DNA from 3 places in the Streptomyces ferrugineus genome. Region 1 is predicted to be linked to each of the others. Evidence: riboswitches for the same ligand, from Rfam matches in the RefSeq annotation. Region 1 holds a riboswitch; each other region holds the start of a gene.
The links. A riboswitch is a leader RNA that binds a small molecule or an ion and turns the genes downstream of it on or off. The one in region 1 is predicted to bind cyclic di-AMP.
Positions count from the first base shown of each region.

Region 1 (4,722 bases):
ACGGCATCGGGCTCGACGAGCTGGTCGGTGGCTGCGGGGTCGCGGAGTCGGTGCTGACCGCCCTGGACCGGGCCGGTGTGCCGTACTGGAGGACACGCGTCGCCGTGCAGGGCCTGGGGACGATGGGCGGGGCCACGGCGCGCTTCCTCACGCGCGCGGGCCTCACCGTCGTGGCCGTCGCCGACATCAAGGGCACGATCGCCAACCCGGCCGGCCTCGACGTCGAGGCACTGCTGGCGGCGCGGGACGCCTACGGCACCGTCGACCGCTCGGCGCTGCGCCCCGGGGACCGCGAACTGCCGGGCGACGCCTGGCTGTCGGCCGAGGCGGAGGTGCTGGTTCCGGCGGCGGTGTCGTACGTGCTCGACGGCGCGAACCAGGGACGCGTGACCGCCCGCTGGATCGCCGAGGCGGCCAACATGCCCGTACGGCCGGACGCGGAGGAGCTGCTGGCCGCACGCGGCATCACCGTGCTGCCGGACGTGGTGGTCAACTCGGCCACGAACGCCTGGTGGTGGTGGACGCTGTTCGGGGACGTCGGCCCGGACGCGGACGAGGCGTTCGCCCACACGCGACGCTCGATGCGCGCCCTGACCGACCTCGTGCTCGCCCGCGCGGAGGCCGACGGGACGGCACCTCGGACGGCCGCGCACGCCATCGCGGCGGACCGGCTGCCGGTGATCACCGAGCGGTTCGGCCGGTACGGATGACCGTGGCCGTGCGGGACCCCGCTCGACCGCGGCCCGGGGACGGCTCAGGGTGAGGCCTTAGGGTGTCGACGTGGCACGAGTGCGGTTGAGCGTGGCGGAGCGGCGCGAGGAATTGCTGCGCGCCGCCGTCGAGCAGATAGAGGCGCGGGGCGTCGCGGCGGTCAGAATCGCCGACGTGGCCTCGGCGCTCGGTGTGAGCAACGCGCTGGTGCTCTATCACTTCGCCACCAAGGAGAAGCTGGTCGCGGCCGCGTTCACCCATGCGGCCGAGGGCGATCTGGCCCAGCTGCGCAAGCTCCTGGGCCGCCGTACGACGGCGCTGCGACGGCTGCGGGCGGCCGTGCGCTGGTATGCGCCGACCGGGCAGGCCAAGGGCTGGCGGCTGTGGATCGAGGGCTGGGCGGCGGCGCTGCGCGAGCCCGCGCTGCAGGAGGTCACACGGGATCTCGACCGGCAGTGGAAGGGCGCCATCACCGACGTCATCGCCGAGGGCGTGGCCGCGCAGGAGTTCAGCTGCCCCGACCCCACCGGCGCGGCCCTGCGCCTCACGGCGCTGCTCGACGGACTCGCCGTACAGCTCACGTCGTACTCGGGCGCGGTCTCACGCGCGCGTGCCCAGGAGTGGGTGGACGAGGCGCTGGCCCGGGAACTGGGGCTGGAGCGGGAGGCGTTGACGGCGTCGGCGCGGTGATCCCGACGGGCAAGGGCGCCGAGTTCCCTGCCGAGGGCATGAGTCGGGGCCGTACCGATCAGGTGTCGGTACGGCCCCGACCCGCCGGTGCCTCGGGAGCCGCTCTCAGGCCACCGACCCGATGCGCATCTTGATGTCGTCCGGGGACAGCGCGCCCTTGGCCGTGACATGGTCCCCCGACGACTCGCCGCGCAGTCGGCGGCCGATCCACGGCACGAGGTACTCGCGCGCCCAGTGCACGTCGTCGCGGCGGACCTCGAGGGTGCCGCGGGGCGGGAGCGGCGGCCACGGCTGGTCGGGATCGGCCGGGACCTCCAGGCCGAGCACCTGGCCCGCGCGCAGCGCCACGCGCGTGTGCCCGTCGGCAGACAGGTGGAGCCGGTCGTCGTCCCAGGCCCGGCGGTCCTGAACGCACTTCAGGGACCACAGGTCGAGCACCGGGCAGCCGTACCGGTCGGCGATGGCCCGCACATGGCCGTTGTACGTGGCGATCTTGCCGCGCAGATGCTTGAGCACGGGCACGCCACGGGTGTCGAAGCCGGTCGTCACCATGACGGTGCCGACGGCTGAGGTGAGCCGGACGATCGCCCGCTCGAATCGCTCGGCCACCTCGTCGGGGTCGGTGCCGGGCCGGATGATGTCGTTGCCGCCCGCGCAGAACGAGACCAGGTCCGGGGCCAGTTCCACGGCTTGCGGAAGCTGGTCCTCGACGATCTGGTCGAGAAGTTTGCCGCGCACGGCGAGGTTGGTGTAGTCGAAGTCGCCCTCGGGCCGCCGGTCCGCGAGGAGAACCGCGAAACGGTCGGCCCAGCCGACGAACGCCCCGTCGGGGCCGGGGTCGCCGACGCCCTCGGTGAAGCTGTCCCCCACCGCGACGTACGACCCGATCACTGATCTGCTGTCACTCTTCGAATCGCCTGCCACGTCGGGACATGATTCACCTTCGAATGTGACCTACGCGACCGTAGGAAAGGGTTGACGAGCGGTGAGATAAGCCACTGCCAAAGTGTTCACCAAACCCGGAATAACCCTCTGAACTGGGGTGTTGTCGGCGCACATCGCCGCCGAACCGCGGGCACGCCGAAGGCCGGACCCGGGGATCGAGGTCCGGCCTTCGGCCGTATGCCAGGCGGGCGTTGTCGCGCGGGCGACCGTCAGCCGATGCCGACGCCCTTGGAGCGGAGGTAGGCGACCGGGTCCACGTCCGAGCCGTAGTCCGGCGAGGTGCGGATCTCGAAGTGCAGGTGCGGCCCGGTCACGTTGCCGGTCGCGCCGGAGAGGCCGACCTGCTGGCCCGCGGTCACGGTCTGGCCCGCCGAGACGGAGAGCGAGGACAGGTGGGCGTACTGCGCGTAGTGGCCGTCCTCGAGCTGGATGACGACCTGGTTGCCGTAGGCGCCGCCCCAGCCGGCCGAGACGACGGTGCCCGCGCCGACCGCCTTGAGCGAGGTGCCGGTCGCGGCGGCGAAGTCGACGCCGGTGTGGTAGCCGCTGGACCACATGCTGCCCGCCACCTTGTATCCGGTGCCGAGGGAGGCGCCGGCCAGGGGGGCGGAGAAGCCCTTGACGGCGCCGGTCTCGGCGGCCGTGGTCGTCTTCGCGGCGGACTTCGAGGCGTTCGAGTCCTTCGAGGAGGACTTCGAAGAGGAAGACGGCGCGGAGGACGAGGACTTGGGGGTGCTCGTCGTGGCCTTCTTGCCGCCGATCGTGAGCTTGAGGCCGGGGTGGATCAGCGCCGGGTCGTCGCCGACGGCCGCACGGTTGTCGGCGTAGAGCCGCTTCCAGCCACCGCTGACGTTCTGGTCGTCGGCGATCTTCGCGAGGTAGTCGCCGGCCTTCACCGAATAGGTCCGCACGGCGTTCTTCTTCTCGGGCGCGGCCTTCTTCTCGACGGTCTTCTGACCGGCGACCGGAAGGGACTGAACGGCCTTTTCCGAAACGGACTGCGAGGGAGCGGCGTGGGCGCCGGTGGCCCCCATGAGCGGAAGAGCGAGAGCGGCGCCACCGGTTCCGGCGACGGCGATGGATCGAGTGAAGCGCAGGGACTTCGGACGGCGGTGCTTACCCTTCGCGGGCATGGCGAATTCCTCTCCGGCGCCTGCGAGGTGAGCTGTCGGGTGCGGGCTGGAGATGCCCGGCCGCGCCGGAGCGCGACTTGACCCCAAGCCGTTCCGGAGACCGGAACAGGCGGTTGTACCTGTGGGTCCCCCGCTCCTGCCGTGCACGGGTGAGTCAGCGCGGGATCCGGGCGGCGGCAGGATTAGGCGTCCGTCCGGATTGGTGGCGAACGTAAGCGAGGAAGACGCACGGGAACAAGCGAGAGGTTCCATCCGAATGCGTTCCTGTTGATCCCCTGTGGGAATTACCGGTCACTGTCCGTAAATCATCGGAGCGTCGCCCGACACAAAGCCCCTTGAAAAGCACATGAATTACGTGAACATGACGGGCGACGCACGGTTACGAATATGACGCTCCTCACGTGACGTTGCTCCACCTTCCTTTAGCGCAGAGCGAGTTGGAATGAAGGCGCCAATTCGGACAGAACCCCTAGATGCGACGGAGGCGAATAACTGCCGCATCAAGGTCGCCGTGCAGACCGGCGCGCAGCCCGTGATGCACCAGTACGGCCCCTCGGTGAGTTTCGCCCGTTTCAAGGCATTCGTACGATGCTGTCGGGTCGAGGCCGCGCAGCCGCAGGGCCGGCAGGGGCTCACCGAAGCTCTGGGCCTGGAGCCAGGCGAGGACGACCGTCTCGTCCCCGAGCACGTACTGCACCGCGCTCAGCCCGCCCCGCGGCGGCCGCAGCCGGTAGAGGTCGCCGCGCTGCACGAGCGGGCGGATCTCCTTGTACAGCGCCACCCAGTCCCGGGCCTCGGCCAGCTCCTCCTCCGTCCATCGCGACAGGTCGCCGCCGACCCCGAGCACCCCGGCCATGGCGCTGACGAAGCGGAAGCGCAGGGAGCTGGCGCGGTGGTTGAGCATGGCGTTCGGGCTGTCGGTGACCCAGGCGGCCATGGCACGGGCCGGGTGGATCTGGCTGTAGCCGTGCTGGATGGCGAGCCGGTCGAGGGGGTCGGTGTTGTCCGAGGTCCACACCTGGTCCGTACGGCTCAGCACGCCGAGGTCGATCCGTCCACCGCCGCCCGAGCAGGACTCGAAGGCGACGCCGGGGTGCGCGGCGCGCAGCCGGTCCAGAAGGCCGTACAGGGCGTGCACGTGGTCGACCCAGAGGCGCTGCGGATACGGCTCACCGGGCCAGCCCGCGTCGGTGAAGCAGCGGTTGAAGTCCCACTTCACATAGTCGATCGGGGCGCTGGTGAG
Region 1 is NZ_CP063373.1:6,287,272-6,291,993, forward strand. Features, by position in the region: gene IM697_RS28400 (Glu/Leu/Phe/Val dehydrogenase dimerization domain-containing protein) at 1-710, shown strand, start outside; gene IM697_RS28405 (TetR/AcrR family transcriptional regulator) at 781-1,401, shown strand; gene IM697_RS28410 (SGNH/GDSL hydrolase family protein) at 1,507-2,292, opposite strand; gene IM697_RS28415 (M23 family metallopeptidase) at 2,556-3,479, opposite strand; cyclic di-AMP (ydaO/yuaA leader) riboswitch at 3,484-3,649, opposite strand; gene IM697_RS28420 (alpha-galactosidase) at 3,949-4,722, opposite strand, start outside.

Region 2 (4,722 bases), 1.3 Mb from region 1:
CTCCCGCCACGAGGTCAAGGGCCGTACCGGACTCGCCCACCTCTTCGAGCACCTGATGTTCCAGGGATCGGGGAGCGTGAAGGGCACGGGTCACTTCGAGCTCGTCCAGGGCGCGGGCGGCTCGCCGAACGGCACCACCAGCTTCGAGCGCACCAACTACTTCGAGACCATGCCCGCCCACCAGCTCGAGCTCGCGCTCTGGCTGGAGGCCGACCGCATGGGCAGCCTCTTGGTGGCACTCGACCAGGAGGGCCTGGACAACCAGCGCGACGTCGTCAAGAACGAGCGCCGTCAGCGCTACGACAACGTCCCGTACGGCACCGCCTTCGAGAAGCTGACCGCGCTGCTGTACCCCGACGGACACCCGTACCACCACACGGCGATCGGCTCGATGGCCGACCTGGACGCGGCGAGCCTGGAGGACGCGCGCGCGTTCTTCCGCACCTACTACGCGCCCAACAACGCCGTCCTGTCCATCGTCGGCGACATCGACCCGGACCAGACGCTCGCCTGGGTCGAGAAGTACTTCGGCAGCATCCCCTCCCACGACGGCAAACCGGCACCGCGCGACGGCTCCCTGCCCGACACCATCGGCGAGCAGCTCCGCGAGGTCGTCGAGGAGACCGTCCCCGCGCGCGCGATGATGGCCGCCTACCGCCTCCCCCATGACGGCACACGCGAGTGCGACGCCGCCGACCTGGCGCTGACCGTCCTCGGCGGCGGCGAGTCCTCCCGCCTGTACAACCGGCTCGTCCGGCGCGACCGTACGGCTGTAGCGGCCGGCTTCGGCCTGCTGCGCCTGGCCGGTGCGCCCTCCCTGGGCTGGCTGGACGTGAAGACCTCCGGCGACGTCGAGGTCCCCGTCATCGAGGCCGCCGTCGACGAGGAGCTCGCCCGCTTCGCCGCGGAGGGCCCCACCGCCGAGGAGATGGAGCGCGCTCAGGCCCAGATCGAGCGTGAGTGGCTGGACCGGCTCGGCACGGTCGCGGGCCGCGCCGACGAACTGTGCCGGTACGCCGTCCTGTTCGGCGACCCGCAGCTCGCGTTCACCGCCGTCAAGCGCGTCCTCGACGTCACCGCCGAGGAGGTCCAGGCGGTCGCCGAGGCCCGGCTGCGTCCCGACAACCGCGCGGTGCTCGTGTACGAGCCGGTCGCCGGCGAGGCCGAGGAACCGGAAGCCGCCGCCACCGACGGCACCACCGACGAGAACGAGGAGTCGGCGCAGTGACCGAGCTCGCCAGCATGGAGTTCCACCCGCAGCCCCAGGCCGGCGCGCCCCGGCCCTGGGCGTTCCCGGCACCCGAGCGCGGCAAGCTCGACAACGGCCTGACGGTCCTGCGCTGCCACCGCCCCGGCCAGCAGGTCGTCGCCGTGGAGGTGCTCCTGGACACGCCCCTGGACGCCGAGCCCAAGGGCCTCGACGGCATCGCCACGATCATGGCGCGCGCCCTGTCCGAGGGCACCGACAAGCACACCGCCGAGGAGTTCGCCGCCGAACTGGAGCGCTGCGGCGCCACCCTCGACGCCTACGCCGACCACCCCGGCGTCCGCGTCAGCCTCGAGGTGCCCGTCTCCCGCCTGCCCAAGGCGCTCGGCCTGCTCGCCGACGCACTCAGGGCACCCGCGTTCGCCGACGCCGAGGTCGAGCGCCTGGTACGCAACCGGCTCGACGAGATCCCGCACGAGCTGGCCAACCCCTCGCGTCGGGCCGCCAAGGAGCTCTCCAAGGAGCTGTTCCCGCCGACCTCGCGCATGTCCCGCCCGCGCCAGGGCACCGAGGACACGGTCGCCGGCATCGACTCCGCGGGCGTACGCGCCTTCTACGAGCGGCATGTACGGCCCGCCACGTCCACCGTCGTGGTCGTCGGCGACCTCACCGGCGTCGACCTCGACGCCCTGCTCGGCGACACCCTGGGCGCCTGGACCGGCTCCCCGGGCGAGCCGCGCCCTGTCCCGCCGGTGACCGCCGACGACACCGGTCGCGTCGTCATCGTCGACCGCCCCGGCGCCGTCCAGACGCAGCTGCTGATGGGCCGGATCGGACCCGACCGGCACGACCGCGTGTGGCCCGCGCAGGTGCTCGGCACCTACTGCCTCGGCGGCACCCTCACCTCCCGTCTGGACAAGGTGCTGCGCGAGGAGAAGGGCTACACCTACGGGGTGCGCGCCTTCGGCCAGGTCCTGCGCTCCGCCCCGGACGGCACGGGCGCGGCCATGCTCGCCATCAGCGGCTCCGTCGACACCCCGAACACCGGCCCGGCCCTGGACGACCTGTGGAAGGTCCTGCGCGGTGTCGCCACCGAGGGGCTCACCGACGCCGAGCGGGACTTCGCGGTGCAGAACCTCGTCGGGGTGGCGCCGCTGAAGTACGAGACGGCCGCGTCCGTGGCGAACACGCTGGCGGACCAGGTCGAGCAGCACCTGCCCGACGACTACCAGGCGACGCTGTACCAGCAGCTCGCCGCCACCGGCACCGTCGAGGCCACGGCGGCCGCCGTGAGCGCCTTCCCGGTGGACCGGATGGTGACGATCCTGGTCGGCGACGCGGCCGAGATCCGGGAGCCCGTCGAGGCCCTCGGCATCGGCGAAGTCACCGTGGTGGCAGCCGAGTAGAGGACGAGCCCGCCGCCGGACGGCGGCACGCGCGCGTAGGGGCCCTGGTGACGCGAGAGTCACCAGGGCCCCTTTATGCCCGAATTGAGGAGAGGTTGCCTGTCTGGCCTGTGGGATGCGCTACAAAAACCCTGATCCGTTTGGGGATTGAAAGGCGCCCCGCTTAGCGTCTTCCGGGCTGTCCGTCAGGCAGTGCGCCGCACCCGCGGCACCGGACAGCCATCGCCGAGTCCCCGTACGGCGCGAGCCAGGGGAGCCGGGGACCCACCCGAAGTCCCTGGGGTGAATCGGACGCCCGCGCAGCCGCGAGGGGGTCCGTAGGAGACCTTCCTGCTCCGAACCCGTCAGCTAACCCGGTAGGCGAGAAGGAAGGAAAGGACCAGCCACTACATGGCGTTCACCTGCGCCACCGGGAAGAGTCGCCCCACCGGGAAGCATCGCCGGCCCAGCCGGTTCGAGCGCTCCACCGCCCGCGCGGCCGGCGTCGCCGCGATCACCGCCACCGGTGTCATGGGCACCCTGGCGGCCCCGGCGCTCGCCGCCGAGCCCGCCGCGGAGCAGACCGGCCTCATCCCCGTCATCACCGTCGACAACTCGATCGCCGACCAGCTCGACGCCCAGGCCGCCGCCCAGGAGCGGGCCGCCAAGGAGGCCGCCGCCGCGAAGCAGGCCGCACAGGAGGCCGCGCGCCTCAAGGCGGCCGAGCAGGCCAAGCAGGAGCGCGAGGCCAAGGAGCGCGCCGCCCGCGAGGCCGAGCGCAAGCGTCTGCTGTCCTACGTCGCCCCGATCTCCGGCTCGTACATCTCCACGGGCTACAAGTCCGGCGGCGCCGTCTGGTCCTCCGGCAGCCACACGGGCGTCGACTTCCACGCCGCCAGCGGCACCGCCGTCCAGGCGGTCGGCTCCGGCACCGTCGTGGAGGCCGGCTGGGGCGGGTCGTACGGCAACAACATCGTGATCAAGATGAACGACGGCACGTACACCCAGTACGGCCACCTGTCGTCCATAGGCGTCTCGGTGGGCCAGACCGTCACCCCCGGCCAGCAGATCGGACTGTCCGGCGCCACCGGCAACGTCACCGGACCGCACCTGCACTTCGAGGCCCGCACCACGTCGGAGTACGGCTCCGACATCGACCCGGTCGCCTACCTGCGCTCGCACGGCGTGAACGTCTGACGCCCGCACCGCGCCCGCGCGAAGCCCCGGCTCACCGAGCCGGGGCTTTCGTCCTTTCCGGGCGATCTCCTGACCAAAAAATATCCATGGATTCCGGTCCGCCGTCGGAAATTCCGGCCGGTTGCCATAGAGTCACTGGGAACACGTCATTCGTCGACGTTTCACGGGGATTAAGGCGGAGGTCGCTCATGCGTATTCCGGCGCATTCGGTGTGCACGGCGATTCGGGACGACATCGTCGCCGGTGTCTACGAGCGCGGCAGCCGGCTCACCGAGGAACTGCTCGCGCGCCGCTACGGCGTCTCCCGCGTCCCCGTGCGGGAGGCCCTGCGCACCCTGGAGGCGGAGGGCTTCGTGGTGACCCGGCGGCACGCGGGCGCGTGCGTCGCCGAACCCACCGAGCAGGAGGCCGCCGACCTGCTGGAGATGCGCACCCTCCTGGAGCCGCTCGGCGCCGCCCGGGCCGCCCAGCGGCGCACCGAGGCCCATCTGAAGGTCCTGCGCGGCCTGGTCAGGCTGGGGCAGGAGCGGGCCAGGCGGGGAAACAGCGACGACCTGCGCTCCCTGGGCGGCTGGTTCCACGAGACGCTGGCCCAGGCCTCCGGCAGCCCCGCCATGACCTCGATGCTGACCCAGCTGCGGCACAAGATCGCCTGGATGTACTCCGTGGAGGCGCCGGTCAACCCCGTGGAGTCCTGGACCGAGCACGGCGCGATCGTGGACGCGGTGGCGCGCGGCGACGGCGAGCGCGCCCGCGCGATGACGGCGCTGCACACCGAGCGCGCGCTGTCCGCGCACCGGCTGCGGTTCGGCTCCGGCGGTGAGCGCACGGAGCGTGTGAGGAATTCGCAACATGCCGTAAACATGCCGAGCCTGCGGCATTAACACAGGCGCCGTATACAAAGAGGAGTTATTCGGCGACGGTGAATTTCCG
Region 2 is NZ_CP063373.1:7,593,962-7,598,683, reverse strand. Features, by position in the region: gene IM697_RS33940 (M16 family metallopeptidase) at 1-1,228, shown strand, start outside; gene IM697_RS33935 (M16 family metallopeptidase) at 1,225-2,613, shown strand; cyclic di-AMP (ydaO/yuaA leader) riboswitch at 2,827-2,990, shown strand; gene IM697_RS33930 (M23 family metallopeptidase) at 3,004-3,789, shown strand; gene IM697_RS33925 (GntR family transcriptional regulator) at 3,978-4,673, shown strand.
Region 2: it holds a riboswitch for cyclic di-AMP, as region 1 does, so the genes downstream of both, IM697_RS33930 (M23 family metallopeptidase) here and IM697_RS28415 (M23 family metallopeptidase) in region 1, are expected to answer to the same signal.

Region 3 (4,722 bases), 2.8 Mb from region 1:
CTCCCGCTGCGCGAGGGCGTCGATCATCGCCTCGGCGCGGTCGCCGATGCCCCGCTTGGGCACGTTCAGGATCCGCCGCAGCGGCACCGAGTCCTCGGCGTTGGCCAGCACCCGCAGGTAGGCCAGGACGTCCCGGACCTCCTTGCGCTCGTAGAACCGAACCCCGCCGACGACCTTGTAGGGCAGGCCGACGCGGATGAAGACTTCCTCGAAGACACGGGACTGGGCGTTCGTACGGTAGAAGACGGCCACGTCGCCGGCCTTCGCGTCCCCCGCGTCCGTCAGTCGGTCTATCTCGTCGGCGACGAACTGCGCCTCGTCGTGCTCGGTGTCGGCGACATAGCCGGTGATGCGCGCGCCCGCGCCCGCGTTGGTCCACAGGTTCTTGGGACGGCGGGACTCGTTGCGCTCGATGACGGCGTTGGCGGCGCTCAGGATCGTCTGGCTGGAGCGGTAGTTCTGCTCCAGCAGGATCGTCGTCGCGTCCGGGTAGTCCTCCTCGAACTGCAGGATGTTGCGGATGGTGGCGCCCCGGAAGGCGTAGATCGACTGGTCGGCGTCACCCACGACACACAGCTCGGCGGGCGGGATGTCGTACTCGCTCGGCGGCACGTCGACGGGGTGCTCGCGGGTGCCGACGAGCTCGCGCACCAGCGCGTACTGGGCGTGGTTGGTGTCCTGGTACTCGTCCACGAGGACGTGCCGGAAGCGGCGGCGGTAGTGCTCGGCGACGTCCGGGAAGGCGCGCAGCAGATTGACCGTCGTCATGATCAGGTCGTCGAAGTCGAGGGCGTTGGCCTCCCGCAACCGCGACTGGTACAGGGCGTAGGCCTGGGCGAGGGTCTTCTCGAAGCCGTCCGTGGCCTGGGCGGCGAAGTCCTCCTCGTCGATCAGCTCGTTCTTCAGGTTGCTGATCTTGGCGCTGAAGGACTTGGGCGGGAACCGCTTGGGGTCGAGGTCCAGATCGCGGCAGACCAGCGCCATCAGCCGCTTGCTGTCGGCGGCGTCGTAGATCGAGAAGGAGGAGGTGAACCCGAGCTTCTTGCTCTCCCGCCGCAGGATGCGCACGCAGGCGCTGTGGAAGGTCATCACCCACATCGCGTTCGCCCGCGGCCCGACGAGCTGCTCGACGCGCTCCTTCATCTCGCCCGCGGCCTTGTTGGTGAAGGTGATCGCGAGGATCTGCCCCGGGTGCACGCTGCGCTCGGCGAGCAGATGGGCGATGCGATGGGTGAGCACCCGGGTCTTGCCGGATCCGGCGCCGGCCACGATGAGCAGCGGGGTGCCGGAGTGGACGACGGCCGCGCGCTGGTTCTCGTTCAGCCCGTCCAGCAGTGCCGCGGCGTCGATGGCCGGGCGTGGGGCGCCGTCGCGGTAGTAGGCGTCCCGGTCCGGCGGCACGTCGAACTTCCCACCGAACAGATCGTCCGGAACCGGCTCCGGAGCGTGATCGTCCTCGGGCGGCGGCGGGGGCTCTTCCTCGTGGGCCCGAGGGGCCTGGAGGTCCGCCAGGAAGCTGTCGTCAAAGAGGCTGCTCATCGCTCTCCGAGTCTAGGCCGCCCCACTGACAGCCCGCGGCCACCCCGAGAACATCGCCTGTTTCGTCGCCCGATGATCTTCCGGACCGCCTCACCCGAACCGCCTCTCACCCTCCGCAACGGCACCCTCACGACCTGCGAGACACGTGCAAGCCGTCACAGACCCTCCCAGACCGACCCCCTTCCACAGCCCTTCGCCCCAAGGTCACGAAAATGTATCGGGCATATCGAACATCAACCTTCACAGGGGCCACACGAGTTGGCTACGGTGCCGGACAGGCCGTACGACCTCCACCGGCGAACGACGCCGGGCCGCACGGCCTCCGCTGAGTCCGGCACGCCATGGCGACCGGAGCCGGGGACCCAACGACCTTGGGGTGAATCGGCCGAACTCCCCTCCCGGGAAAGGCCGTAGGGCAACCCTTCCGAAGCACCCGCCCGAACCCGACAGCTAACTCGGTAGGCGGAGCATGGAAGGAGTCGCCTCCCTTGGCGTCGCACCGCAAGTCGCGTCCCGCGAGTACGCGCGTAGCCGGCATACGGACCCCCGCCCTCGCCACGGCGGCCCTCACGTCCGTGGCCCTGCTGTCCCAGACGGCCGACGCGAGCCCCTCCACGGACGACAAGCCCAGCCTCGAAGAGGTCGAGAAGAAAGTCGACGACCTCTACCGCCAGGCGGAGTCGGCGACGGAGAAGTACAACGCGGCCAAGGAGAAGACCGCGAAGCAGCGCAAGCGCGTCGACACCCTCCTCGACGACGTCGCCCAGCGCACCCAGAAGCTCAACGACGCGCGCGAGGAGTTCGGCCGCTCCGCCGCCGCCCAGTACCGCACCGGAGCCACCGCGCCCGACACGGCGACCTTCCTCCTGGCGGACACCCCGCAGGACTACTTCGACCAGAACCAGCTGATGGGTCGCATGACGGCCCGTCAACAGGAGTCGGTCGACGAGTACTTCACCCAGCAGTCCGCGACGATGAAGAAGCGCCAGGAGGCCACCCAGAGCCTCCAGACGCTCACGGAGTCGCAGAACGACCTGCAGACCGCCAAGACCACGGTCCAGCAGAAGCTCTCCGACGCACGCGAACTTCTCTCGAAGCTGACGGCGGAGGAAAAGGCCCGCCTCGCCGCGATCGAGAAGCGCAAGCAGGAGGAGGCGGCGCGCAAGGCCGCCGAGCTGGCCCGACAGCAGGCGGAGGCCGAGGCCGAGCGCGAGCGCCAGGAGGCCGCCGCCCAGCAGCAGGAGACCACCGAGCCCCCGGCCGACTCCGGCACCTCGGACTCGTCCTCCTCGTCCTCCTCGGACTCCTCGTACGCCACCAAGGCCGAGAAGGCCCTGGCCTTCGCCCGCTCCCAGATGGGCAAGCCGTACGTCTGGGGCGCCACCGGCCCCGACTCCTACGACTGCTCCGGCCTCACCCAGGCCGCCTGGAAGGCCGCCGGCGTGGACATCCCCCGCGTCACCTACGACCAGGTCAACGCAGGCACCACGGTCTCCCTGGCCAATGCCCGACCCGGCGACCTGATCTTCTTCTACGACGACGTCACCCACGTGGGCATCTACATCGGCAACGGCATGATGATCCACGCCCCGAAGCCCGGCACCTACGTCCGCGAGGAGTCGATCTACTACGACGGCGAGTCGTCGATCCACAGCGTGGTCCGCCCCGCTTGACGCTCACGCACGCGCGCGTGGCCGTCTCTCGGGCACGCGCGCGTGAAACGCTACGCCGCGCAGGCTGCGGGTGAACGCACCCGTATGCGCTACACGCACCCCCACTCAGCCCCACAGGCCGCCGCAGGCACCCCTCACAGCCCCACCACGCCCATAGCATCGGCCCCATGCCCGCCAGCACCACCCCCACCTCCCCCCTGCACACCTGGTGGTCGCAGCGACCCCCCACAGCCGGCGCCGCCGTCATGGCCACCGGCGTCATCTCGGTAGCCCTGCACCAGTCGGGCTACGAAACCCTGTCCCGAATCGCCCTCGGCCTGGCCTGCGTGGCCTGGCTCGCCCTCGCCGGGGACTTCATCGCCCGCCTCCTGTGGGACCGCCCCCGATGGCTCAAGGAGGCGGCCACCCCCGCCGCCCTGACCGGCATCGCCGCGACCGCGGTCCTCGGCACCCGCTTCACCTCCCTCGGCTGGGAGCCCCTCGCCGAGGCGCTCCTGGCGCTGGCGGCCCTGTTCTGGCCCGGCCTCCTCCTGACCGTCGTACGCCGCTGGAACCACCGCATGCCCGGCGCGGTCTTCCTGGGCTGCGTGGCCACCCAAGGGCTCGCCGTCCTGGCCGCGACAGTCGCCGCCGCCGAGAAGACGGCCTGGCCGGCCCACATGGCTCTGGCCCTCTTCTGGCTCGGCCTGGTCCTCTACGCCGTCGCCCTGGCCCGCTTCGACCTGCGCCAGATCGCCCGAGGCGCCGGCGACCACTGGGTGGCGGGCGGCGCCATGGCCATCTCCGCCCTCGCCGGCTCGAAGCTCCTCGGCGCCGAGAGCCCCGACCTGTACCTCTGGAACAACGACGACACCGACATCCTGCGCAAGGTGACCGCCGCCCTGCTCGTCCTCGACCTGACCTGGTACGCCGTCCTGCTCATCGCCGAGTTCCTGTGGCCACGCCCGCGCTACGACGTACGCCGCTGGGCGACCGTGTTCCCCATGGCAATGACGGCCGCGGCGACGCTCTCCGTCGCCACCGCCTTGGACGTCCCATGGCTCGAGACCCCGGGCGAGGCACTGACGTGGATCGCCGTGGCGGCATGGCTCGCGGCCACCGCAGCCGCCGTACGGAGCTACACCCGCCGCCCATCCGGGGACGGCACCGGAGCACCGCCTCCCGAGACCGGCGTCAGGTCCACAGCACGGCGATGAAGACGTTCGCCATGGTCAGCAGCCCGACCGCCCCGAAGAGCCGCTTGTCCACCGTCTCCTCGTCCCGCTTCACATAGACGAGCCCGAGAATCACGATCAGCAGCGCCAGCTTCACGCCGATCTTGATGTTGTTGACGGACTGGTCGTCCGCCTGGTTGAGGCCGACGAGGATCACCCCGGTGACCAGCATGGTCAGCGCGCCGTGCAGCATCGCGGGCACGAACCGGGCGGTGCCCTGCCCCATCGCCTTCATCTGGGTGAAGAAGCCACCGAGCAGCGCGGCGATGCCGATGATGTGCAGACCGACGAACAGG
Region 3 is NZ_CP063373.1:9,040,929-9,045,650, forward strand. Features, by position in the region: gene pcrA (DNA helicase PcrA) at 1-1,539, opposite strand, end outside; cyclic di-AMP (ydaO/yuaA leader) riboswitch at 1,853-2,019, shown strand; gene IM697_RS40115 (C40 family peptidase) at 2,028-3,212, shown strand; gene IM697_RS40120 (tellurite resistance/C4-dicarboxylate transporter family protein) at 3,380-4,408, shown strand; gene IM697_RS40125 (hypothetical protein) at 4,386-4,722, opposite strand, start outside.
Region 3: it holds a riboswitch for cyclic di-AMP, as region 1 does, so the genes downstream of both, IM697_RS40115 (C40 family peptidase) here and IM697_RS28415 (M23 family metallopeptidase) in region 1, are expected to answer to the same signal.